Regions from separate parts of the Oceanobacillus sp. AG genome, predicted to be linked through region 2. Evidence: a T-box and tRNA genes for the amino acid it is inferred to sense, from the RefSeq annotation. Region 2 holds a T-box; the other holds one or more tRNA genes.

Region 1 (6,007 bases), on a different contig from region 2:
CAAAACCATAAAATGACAATGGCGAAAATCCCAAATATCAAAGAAAAGATTAAACTTGCGGCGAGTCCTGCTTTATGGTAAATCGGTATGAATAGTCCAAGTGATAGTCCTAAGAATAACAGTGCCGATCCCCAAATTATTATTCGATAAGTTAAGTCTTTGTTTGCATTGAACTTCAAAAGTTATACCCTCCGATCTAATTTTAATTAGTGAAACAGCTTAGTCTTGAGATAACATTCTCAATCAAAACAAAATAAAAAAGCTCAATCTAAAAAACGGCTACGGATTTCTCGAGAAGGTATAGCGCAACTATCCCTTTTCCCCAAAAATTTACCTGTTTTTTGCGATGATTGAGTAAACTGCATTCCGAATCGGTTTAGGAATAATGAGTAGTATCGTCAGTAGTTTCCAAGGACATTTTAAATGTCTACATATCCGAAGAGCAGCATCCGACTTTAAAAACACTCGATCGTCTTTTATCAATACAAAACTATCAACATCCAAAGGTAACTGGTGTTTTTTCAGTAAGGTTTGACCAACTTCACCTTGCAATGAAGCAAATTTGAAGTAATCATACGACTCTCTTTTAATGATATACTGAATGCTTTTATTACAAAAATTACATACCCCATCGAATAGTATTATGGCTCCTAAGTTCAGCTCTCCTTCTTGTAGAAAACTTTATTTCCCGACACCATTTTATATTCTGAATTTTAATTATATTGTACCAAGAAATGGTGCTAATGTCATTCAAAAAGCACCTAAATTTCGTACAAATAAATGTACCTTTATTCAGTTCCAGATGCCAATGTTGGCGTCCAACAAAACAAGGCAAATTAAAACAAGTTTTATATTGGTTATCGTAAGCATTCTACTGTATGCCAAACACCATGTAACCGTCAAGTAAAAATGAACACTTTTCGCAAAATAATTTTGGACCTAAATTAACTTAAATTGTAATATTAAATAAGATTTACCTAACATAATAATAGAGACCAATATTCAGTTTACTCCTGATTTGTCTAGAGTTTTTTCGAAAAATGTAAGTTGATGCTCAATCTGAAACCCCAGTCTTTTATATAGACGAATCGCCTTCGAATTGTCAGATTGGACACATAGAGTAACTTCTTCTATGGATGGAAATGTAAAAAGCCATTCTAAACCTTTTGCAAGAAGAGAAGTCCCCAAACCTTTGTTACGCACCAGCGGAGTTACACCAAAAAATTCAATACTTCCTTCTCCAAACTCTGGCTCTGCCTCAGTGTAAAGATATCCTAGTAAATTACCATGTTCGTCTACAGCACCAAAAACAGTCGATGTTTCACTCAATCCATCTACCATTTCAGTACCAGTTAGGTAAGAATTAGGAAAAATTTGGTTGTGTAACTTTATCAATGAACTATAATGTTCACTTATTAGCGGGATTACATTGTCATTATTTACTCTTCTAAAAGATTGTTTGGAACAAGTTAAAATGGTCTCTTTACTAACAGAATCAAAAGAATATCTATTAGCCAAATCAACTACCATTAAATTATGATTATCCGGAAATAAGGAGACAGTCTGTATGGTATTCGGAATTTCTTTAATAGTTGATTCCCATAACAAATTAGATACCTTTAATGCATCTGCGTGGTCTACGAATGGTCCCCATATTTCGGCTTTTCCCCTTTCGTTATCAGCATCAAACCCACAGACTCCAACAACCTTATCGCTTTCCGTTGCTATAAAAAATGATTCACGTGCAGGTATATCTCCAAAGTCTTCCTCCAATGTATTAAAAATTTCATCCATCTTTTTCCCACAATAACCAATATGGTGTTCTAAATTTGAATTTAATCTGGAAATAAAGGCTGCAACATCTGCTAGTTTCGGATGACGTTGAATCTTTATCATATGAAAACCTCCCAAACTTTATAAAATGTAAGTATTTGAATCAGTTATGTCGACTAACCTATGAAAATCAGACCTTAAACAAGCGCTATTTAAGGTTGTATAATTGGAGATAAAGCTTCTTATGCTCACATCATCCCAGACGAACCGGATGAAGCCGAAGACATATTCGAAGATGTATTACAGTCGAGAAGAAAATGAGGTTGTTAGCAAGGTTTTAACAATTGGTAAAATTTAGGGGCATTCGGAATCTGTTACACTTAAAACAAAAGGTCTGTACCTCTTGATATACAAGGGATACAGACCTCTATTCTATAGTGATTCCGATTGGGCTCGAACCAACGACCTCTACCCTGTCAAGGTAGCGCTCTCCCAGCTGAGCTACGGAATCGTTATTTTCAACTGCAAGATTTAGTATACAATACAATTATATTTCCTGCAAGCGAAACTTAACATTTTGTACTATTTTATGCTTGAATATCAATTTTCCCACCTAAATTTGGGTGACTTGCATCTGGTGCACTTACACTTTCGTCCAACATTTCTAGCATATCACCAGCTTGAACTTTCCCTGTATCCATCATCATCCTCATAACCGATAAGCTTGCTTGCTGTTTTACTTGGGCTTGGCTTAATACTGTAGAAAGCTTTGCAATATCCATTTTCCTACCCCTTTCTCTCTAAATCCTTTAACTCTATCTATCATACCATATCTATGAAAGTTTCCAAGTCTCTCTTTCAATCAATTTGACAGCTAGGAGTAAACGAGAAGCTCTAACTGTATCGAACCCGAACCAACGACCTCTACCCTGTTAAAATAGCGCTCTTCCAACTGAGCTATGAACCATCATTCTAATCGTATAGTTTATGTACTGACGTGCATTTTTTGCATAAGAATTAAGTATTCTGTTCCCCTTTATTGCCTATTGCTGAAAATGTTTTTACATACAAAGGTGATAAAATCATGAGCGTGAGCGTTACTAGTAATCCGTCAGACATTAAATCTATAAAAGTCCCATTAATCACAATGATGGATAGTAAAATCAAAACAATCAGGAGATAAACATAATCATATCTCATTTGTTTAAAAATAGGAGGTTTCATGTAAATAATACAGAAAATACCCACCATTACTAGCATGAATGCCATTTTTTCACCACCTTGTTCTAGTGTCGGAATACTTGTATTGTAAACACATTATTTGACTCACAGTTTAACTTAAAAAAACGGAAAATCAATTATCTCCAAACACCCCCGCAAAACTTCGACACCCGAAATAAGATACTGGATAATTACCTACTAACACATTATAATAATTAAATAATTGTTATTATTTTACTTACTTGGAGGGTCAGCGTTTGAAAAATGTTTTTTCCTTTTTAAAACCATATAAAACATCCATTATTTTAGCATATATTTTTATGTTTTCTGAACTTATGATTGAGCTTCTCCTCCCTCTCTTTCTCGGTCTCATGATTGATCAGGGGGTGCTACAAGAAGATGTTGGGAAAATTACGATGTGGGGAGGAATCATGATTGGACTTGCAGCTTTATCCTTTATCGTTGGAGTGTTGAACTCATTCTACTCTTCTCATGTCAGTTTCGCCTTTGGTTTTGATTTGAGACAGAAGCTGTTCGCCCGCATCCAATATTTTTCCTTTAAAAGCTTAAGTAATTACCCTACTTCTGCACTTGTGACACGATTTACGAACGATATCCGCCAGATTCAAAATATGATCTTCATGGCGCTTCGTATTATGGCAAAAGCCCCGTTCCTTGTGCTTGGTGGAGTGACGATGGCATTTATTGTAAATGCTCGCCTTGCAATGATCTTTCTTCTGACCGTTCCTTTACTCATTCTCTTTTTATTCCTCGTGATGAAGTATGCTAGTAAGATGTTTTCTAAAGTACAGGCGAATGTCGATCACGTCAACCGAGTCATGCAGGAGAATCTTGCAGGTATGCGGATTATTAAAGCGTTTGGACGCCGGAATTTTGAAGAGATGCGTTTCATGGGGGCAAATAACGACCTTGCTATTTCGACAAAAAAGACTTTCCGTTTTGTGGAATCCACGATGCCTATCCTTTTATTTATTATGAACTTGAGCCTTGTCTTCATCATCTGGTTCGGAAATATCCAGTCGCTCGCCGGGAATGCTGCGGTTGGAGAAGTTGTTTCTATCGTCAATTATGCACTCCGGGTGGCGATGGCGATTTCAATGTTCTCCTTTATTATCATCATTCTTTCGAGGACAAAAGCATCGGCAGAACGGGTGAATGAAGTGCTGACATTAGAAAATGAAAGTGAATCAGAATATGAAGTAGATAGAACGCATGATAACATTGAGATTAAGGACGGTACAGTGGAATATCGCAATGTTTATTTCCAATACCCTGCTTCAGATGAAATTATTTTGAACGATATTTCATTCACCATCCAATCAGGAGAAACCCTTGCGATTATGGGTACTACCGGATCCGGGAAAACATCGATATTCCAACTCATGCCTCGGCTATATGATCCAACTAAAGGACAGGTGCTAATTGACGGTCGGTCTATTGATTCCTATCCCTTCGATACCTTAAGGGATAGTATCGGATATGTGCCACAGAATCCGCTCCTTTTCACCGGAACCGTTCGGGATAATATCGTTTGGGGAAAAGTCGGTGCGACTGACGAAGAAATGATACAAGCTGCGAAAGATGCACAGATTCACGATACAATCATGAGTTTACCTAAACAGTATGACACGAGAGTCGGGCAAAAAGGAGTGAATCTCTCCGGTGGGCAAAAACAGCGGATTTCGATTGCCAGGGCGCTGATCCGGAAACCGAAGATTCTCATGCTTGATGATAGTACTAATGCCCTAGATCTTGCTACGGAAGCTAGATTGATTGAGACTATTGAAGCATACAACTGTACAATAATGATCATTACTCAAAAAGTTTCCACAGCAAGGACTGCAGATCGGATTCTATTAATGGATGAAGGTGAAGTGCTTGCAATGGGGACACATAATGAATTGATTAAACAATCCAGGCTCTATCAACAGATTGTGGAATCCCAGCACGGAAAGGAGTATGCACATGTCGAATAAGGACTGGAAGGCTCCCTTCCACTATGAGAAAATAAAGCTTGATTCCGTCCAGATTGATAAAGACAAACGGGCGAAAAATATGGGGGCTACCCTAAAAAGGAATTGGGCATATCTCTCCCGGCAGAAAGGGATGCTTTTTCTCGTCATCTTAATGGTGATATTTAGTTCTGGTCTCGGTTTACTCGGTCCCTATCTTATTGGAATGGCAATTGATGATTATATTGTGACCCAGGAAACAAACGGACTTGGAACACTGCTTGTCGGCTTGATTTTTGTTTTCCTTTTTCATTCACTTGCTATTTTCTTACAGAACTTCTGGATGATTGGAATTGCCCAGAATACGGTTTTTGACTTGCGAAAGGATTTATTTGAACAGTTCCATCGACTGCCGATTTCTTATTTTGATAAACGTCAGCACGGGGAATTGATGAGCCGGTTAACAAATGATATTGATAACGTCAATAACACACTCAATCAATCGGTAATCCAGATTTTCTCGAGTGTTCTGACGCTTGCTGGCACGCTAATTGTTATGCTGATACTCAGTCCCATTTTAACGGTTGTCACGCTCGTTATTGTCCCTCTCATGTTTTACGCGATGAAATGGATCACTTCCCGGACCGGGCCGCTCTATAAACTACAACAAAGGCATCTCGGGGAAGTCAATGGTTATGTAGAAGAAATTGTTTCCGGCCAGCAAGTTGTAAAAACATATTCCCAGGAAGATAAGGTCATTCGGGCTTTTGAAACACGAAATGCGGAACTGAAGCGGACTGGTTTCTGGGCGCAGATGATTGCCGGTCTCACTCCGAAGATCATGAACATGCTGAATTTCTTAAGCTTCGGGTTAATTGCCCTTGCTGGTGGCTTGCTTGCGATCTATAGTAATCAAGAACTTGTCACGGTCGGGATTATCGTAATCTTCACCGAATATGCTAGACAATTTACCCGTCCTCTGAATGAGCTTTCCAACCAATTCAACATCCTTCTCTCCGCGATTGCCGGTGCCGAGCGGG
Region 2 (6,007 bases):
TTCAATTTGAATTACAAGAAACATTATATTTTGACCGAGGCGATGAAGTACTCGAATTAATAGGCGTTTCACTTAATCCGGAAATAACGATTCAACCATATGATACGTACGTGTCCATCCGGGGCGAGATTGAACTGCGGGGAGAATATATGCGCGATGAACAACGGATAGACGAAACAGATCACCCTGCACTAAATGAGCTTGATGATTTGGATGCGAGAAGGTTTGTGGAAAAAGTAGAGTGTAAAGAAGATAATATGGCTGAATTTTATCATCGTTTTCCTGTAGATATTTCCGTTCCGGAATACCGGATTGAGAACATGGATGATATTAGAATAGAAATTATTAACTTTGATTATGAATTACCGGCAAATTCAAAATTACAGCTTACTGCAGTAGCGGAAATTCAAGGAATTAAAGCGGAAGTCGATTTATGGCAAGAACGAGAAACAGAGGAAAGGAAAGTAGAGTCGGAAGAGGACGAAGAACCAGACTCATTCACATTTGAAGTGGAAAGAGAAGAGGTTGTTGCAGAAGAGGAAAGGATCAAGGAAGTAGTAGAGGAGTTGGAGCAAGAGGAAGAAGCGGAAGTGGAAGAGGTAATAGATGTAAATGAAGTACGGGAACTGGAATGGGAAGAAGTGCAAGAAAATGAACTGATAATCCGTGCGAAGGAAGAAGAGGAAGTAGAAGAAGATGGAAAGACGGCTGAAGTTGTAAATGATGTTAGTTATTTAAAAGACATATTCCGCGATGAAGAGGAAGAAAGCTATGTAAAAATGCGAATTTGCATTGCACAAGAAGACGATACGATCGAATCAATCGCGGAAAGATTTCAAGTTAGTGCGCTACAGTTAATCAAACAAAATAAACTTGATGAAGACTTTGATATTAGCGAGGGACAGTTACTGTATATCCCGAAGAAATGAAATAATCCCCTTGTGAATGGAAGCAAGGGGTTTTCCTATGTTAAGCATTCCGGAGGTTATCAGGATGGAGAAACAAACTGAAATTCTTAAAGCCTATAATATATATCCTCAGGCAATTGTCGCTGTTACGGACCGGCTGCATAAAGTAAAGGCAGGCGGAAAAGAATATGCATTAAAACGGAGCAGGTTAGATAAACAATCCATAGAAAATTGGGTGTCCGTCTACACCCGCGCAAATCAGGAAAACCTCCATGAAATCATCCCTGTTTATTTAACTCGGAATCGGAAAATGTATGTTGAGTTTGCAGGTGAGTTTTATTACCTGACACCTTGGATAGAGACAAATACTAGATTTATTGGTGAAAATCGCATCCAGTCCATCTATAGGCAAATCGGTAGAATTCATGTTCAAACGAAAAATCTGTACCGATTAAACAAGGATGAATTGGCGAATCGTTTTCAGACATATCAAGGAAACTGTACGAAAGATGAAACTCGGCTACTTGCGTGGATAGAAATCATAGAACAAAAACATTATCCATCTCCCTTTGAACTGCAAGTATTAACCCATTATCGTGATATACGATTCTCCCTTTTCCGCTCCCGTCAACTAGTAGATGAAATCCTTTCCCTCGCGGAGGAGGAGTCGAGTTGGGGAATCAGTCTGAATCATGGTAATTTACAAGCCGGACATATATTTGATCATTATTTTATTAATTGGGAAAGCGCCTGTTATAAACATGCGGTCTTTGATTTAGTGGACTTGTTCCGTTACGGAGCAATCCATGAGTCACAATTGAAGAGCCACTTTCTGAAAAACTTCTCCATCTATATGGAAGAGAATCCGTTAACTTCCCTGGAACAAGCTTTACTCTGCCTATATTTGCTGAACAGTGAAGCATATTTACGCTTAGTCGAGCAATACCATACAGCCAATGAAACTAACATTTCCCATATACAGTTGTCTATTGAACTTGAACAGATTTATCGCCGAATAATCTTCGGGTTGAGTTTCCAAGAAATGCTTGAACAAAGGGCAAGGAAAGACGATTAAAACCATTCCAAGTAAAAAGCAATATAGAGAAATACGAAAACACCTAGTAAAAATACATCTAAAGTTGTCGGAAGTATAATCGTACGGAGAAGCTGATATACTAATAACGGCGCCATCGCTTTTTCTAAAACGAACAAGCATTGCCTCGCCCATGGAGGCAGGCGATAACGATAATACCGACCCATACCATTCACCTCATTATAAATGATGAAGTACCATGCTTTATCGTATGTTGTGGCCACGTTTTTGTTCCGGTTAGAGTTGACGTTTTTAAGTGAAGTGTATACAATATAAGGTAATTAAAATATAATGATGCAAATGATTGGGAAGAGTACAGGATGAACGCCTACAGGAAGGGAAATGATTTGCTGAGAATTTCCTAGGAAGGTTGTGCTGGAAGGTCGCCCTTGATGCAGCTGCTTCGAATTACAGTAGAGGCACGCCGGCTATGCGCCGATATCTGTCGATGAGTGTACAAATATTTATTTGTAAACAAAGGTGGTACCACGGAAGTTAACTCTTTTCGTCCTTTTTTGAAGGATGGAAAGGGTTTTTTAATTGTTAAAACTAAAGGAGGGTGATCGGTAATGTCGGATAAAAAAGTAACATTGCCATCAAAATATAATCCAAATGAAGTAGAAGCGGGTCGTTATCAATTTTGGCTGGAGGGGAAATTCTTTGAAGCCCCGAATGATCCGAAGAAGGAGCCTTATTCTATCGTTATTCCGCCGCCAAACGTAACGGGCAGGCTGCACCTAGGGCACGCTTGGGATACGACAATGCAAGACACGATTATCCGTATGAAGCGAATGCAAGGATATGATGTTCTCTGGCTTCCAGGGATGGACCATGCAGGAATTGCAACCCAGGCAAAAGTTGAAGGTGAATTGAAAAAGATGGGAACGAACCGTTATGAGCTTGGACGGGAAAAGTTCCTTGAGAAATCTTGGGAATGGAAGGAAGAGTATGCTTCTTTCATCCGTTCACAATGGGAAAAGCTTGGCTTAAGTGTTGATTACTCGCGAGAACGATTTACGCTTGATGAAGGATTGTCCGATGCGGTTAAAGAGGTTTTCGTCAAGCTTTATGAGAAAGGACTCATCTACCGTGGCGAATACATTATCAACTGGGATCCGCAAACAAAAACAGCTCTCTCCGATATTGAAGTAATTCATGAAGAGGTCGAAGGGAAATTTTACCACTTTAAATATCCAATCAAAGATAGTGATGAGTTTATCGAGATTGCTACAACACGTCCGGAAACGATGCTTGGAGATACGGCGGTAGCTGTTCATCCGGATGATGAAAGGTACCAACATCTTATTGGGAAAACGGTAATTTTGCCACTTGTCGGTAGAGAAATCGAAATCGTTGCAGATGATTATGTTGATATGGAACTAGGTTCTGGTGCGGTAAAAATAACACCGGCCCATGATCCGAATGACTTTGAGATTGGTAATCGTCATAACTTGGAAAGAGTTCTTGTTATGAATGAAGACGGCACGATGAATGAAAACGCTGGTAAATATGAAGGTATGGACCGGTTTGAATGCCGTGAACAGATTGTAAAAGATCTAGAAGAAATCGGTGCCCTTCTGAAGATTGAGGAAAGGGTCCACCAGGTTGGCCACTCGGAACGAAGCGGCGCAGTTGTTGAACCGTATCTATCGACCCAATGGTTCGTAAAAATGAAGCCACTTGCTGATGCTGCAGTTGCGCTACAAGACAGTGACGATAAAGTCAATTTCTTCCCAGAAAGATTCGAACGGACGTACCTCCACTGGATGGAAAACATTCGTGATTGGGTAATTTCGCGACAGTTGTGGTGGGGCCACCGGATTCCGGCCTGGTACCATAAAGAAACAGGAGAAATCTATGTAGGAAGAGAAGCCCCTCGTGATCATGAGAATTGGGAACAGGATGAAGATGTACTTGATACATGGTTCTCCTCCGCCCTTTGGCCGTTCTCTACGATGGGCTGGCCGGATACAGAAGCGGCTGATTACAAACGTTACTTCCCGACTCAAGCACTCGTAACTGGCTACGACATCATCTTTTTCTGGGTAGCACGGATGATTTTCCAGTCGAAGGAATTTACAGGGGAAAAGCCATTTGAAGATGTGCTCATCCATGGATTAATCCGTGATGCAGAAGGAAGGAAAATGAGTAAATCTCTTGGTAATGGTGTTGACCCGATGGATGTTATCGATAAATACGGGGCAGACTCCCTTCGTTACTTCTTGTTAACTGGCTCAACGCCTGGACAGGATTTACGATTCCACTGGGAAAAGGTTGAATCGACTTGGAATTTCGCGAATAAAATCTGGAACGCTTCCCGATTTGTCTTAATGAATTTAGAGGATTTCAACTATGAAGATATTGATTTGTCTGGAGATCTTTCAGTTGCTGATAAATGGATCCTGACAAGATTGAACGAGACGATTGATCAAGTAACGAAGAATACGGATAAATATGAATTTGGGGAAGCGGGTCGACAGTTATATAACTTTATTTGGGATGAGTTCTGTGACTGGTATATTGAAATGGCGAAACTGCCGCTTTATAGTGATGATGCCGCCAAAAAGAAAACGACGCAATCTGTATTAGCTTATGTGCTTGACCAGACGATGCGTTTGTTGCACCCGTTTATGCCATTCATAACAGAAGAAATTTGGCAGCAATTGCCACATGCTGGAGAATCCATTACAATTGCCAGCTGGCCACAAGTGAAACAGGAATTCCATGATGAACTGGCTGTTAAAGAAATGTCCCGTCTCATGGCTATCATCAAGTCAGTTCGTAATATCCGAGCTGAAGTTGATACACCAATGTCGAAGAAGATCAATATGCTAATTGAGGCGGAGAACGAACAAATTGTCTCTGAACTTGAGCGAAATCGTCCATATGTAGAGCGTTTCTGTAATACGGAAAAATTAGAAATTGCCGCTAAGCTACAAGTTCCAGATAAAGCAATGACAGCCGTTGTGACAGGAGCAGAGATTTTCCTGCCGCTGGAAGGTCTAATCGATATTGATAAAGAATTGGAACGTCTGGAAAAGGAATTGGATAAATGGACTCAAGAAGTAGATAGAGTTAAGAAGAAATTATCTAATGAAGGCTTTGTGAACAAAGCTCCAGAAGCTCTAGTTGAATCGGAAAGACAGAAGGAAAGAGATTACTTGGAAAAACAAGCAAAAGTAAAAGCAAGACTGGAAGAATTAAAAGGCTAGGAAAAAAAGAAGCAGCTGGAAGTTCAACTCATTGAACCCCAGCTGTTTTTTGCTCCCCATTATAATTTATTTAAAATATATTCCACCATATAATCTGCAGCATTGATGCCAGTACATTCATATAAATTCCGGATATGTGCATTGGAGTTTATTTCACATACGATTGGCTGATTCCCATCACCATACAGTAAATCGACTCCGGCAAAATCAGCGTCGATTGCTTTCGCCGCCTTCACTGCCAGTTCCTCTTCTTCTTGTGATGGTGTGTAAGCTTCCATTCGACCTCCTGCCGTAACATTAGCCCGGAAATCACCTGCAGACTTCCTTTTCATTCCAGCGACGACTTTGTCACCCACAACTTGCAAACGAATATCCACTCCATAACTGGTGTGGACAAATTCCTGGAAGACAAATGGCTTATTGCCGATTAACTGGAGTTTTTTATCGAGTTCCTGTTTATTTTTAACAAGATATACTTGCTCACCGAAGGAACCGAATGCTTCTTTCATTACGAGAGGAAATCCGAGTTCTTTAATCGCCTTGTTTATAATCCCTTCGTCCAAACTCCCTGTGTGGAAGATTTTTGGAGCGATAATTGTTTTCGGAATTGGCAGCTGTAATTTGGCGAGTTTTTGATACGTTGCAATTTTATCATCACTTACAGCAATCGCTTTTGCCTGATTAAATACAGGAACACCAAGGTATTCCAATTGCTTCGCTAAATAAATATCCTTATCTGTAAACACTACATAATCAGGAAGGGGGATTTCTGGTAATAAACCAAGACTAGAGGT

Evidence for each region. The T-box of region 2 lies ahead of GN217_RS08745 (valine--tRNA ligase). A T-box ahead of a tRNA ligase gene usually reads a tRNA of that ligase, here a tRNA-Val.
Region 1: it has a tRNA-Val gene. The T-box ahead of GN217_RS08745 (valine--tRNA ligase) is inferred to sense a tRNA for this amino acid. The anticodon was not compared.

The regions. Positions count from the first base shown of each region.
Region 1 is NZ_WOWT01000055.1:831-6,837, forward strand. It holds gene GN217_RS18185 (PH domain-containing protein) at 1-179, opposite strand, end outside; gene GN217_RS18190 (thiol-disulfide oxidoreductase DCC family protein) at 331-660, opposite strand; gene GN217_RS18195 (GNAT family N-acetyltransferase) at 1,003-1,896, opposite strand; tRNA gene GN217_RS18200 (tRNA-Val) at 2,212-2,284, opposite strand; gene GN217_RS18205 (YjfB family protein) at 2,361-2,555, opposite strand; gene GN217_RS18210 (hypothetical protein) at 2,791-3,042, opposite strand; gene GN217_RS18215 (ABC transporter ATP-binding protein) at 3,252-4,991, shown strand; gene GN217_RS18220 (ABC transporter ATP-binding protein) at 4,981-6,007, shown strand, end outside.
Region 2 is NZ_WOWT01000013.1:60,603-66,609, reverse strand. It holds gene GN217_RS08760 (LysM peptidoglycan-binding domain-containing protein) at 1-929, shown strand, start outside; gene GN217_RS08755 (protein kinase family protein) at 994-1,983, shown strand; gene GN217_RS08750 (hypothetical protein) at 1,980-2,168, opposite strand; T-box leader at 2,293-2,517, shown strand; gene GN217_RS08745 (valine--tRNA ligase) at 2,571-5,213, shown strand; gene GN217_RS08740 (ATP-grasp domain-containing protein) at 5,273-6,007, opposite strand, start outside.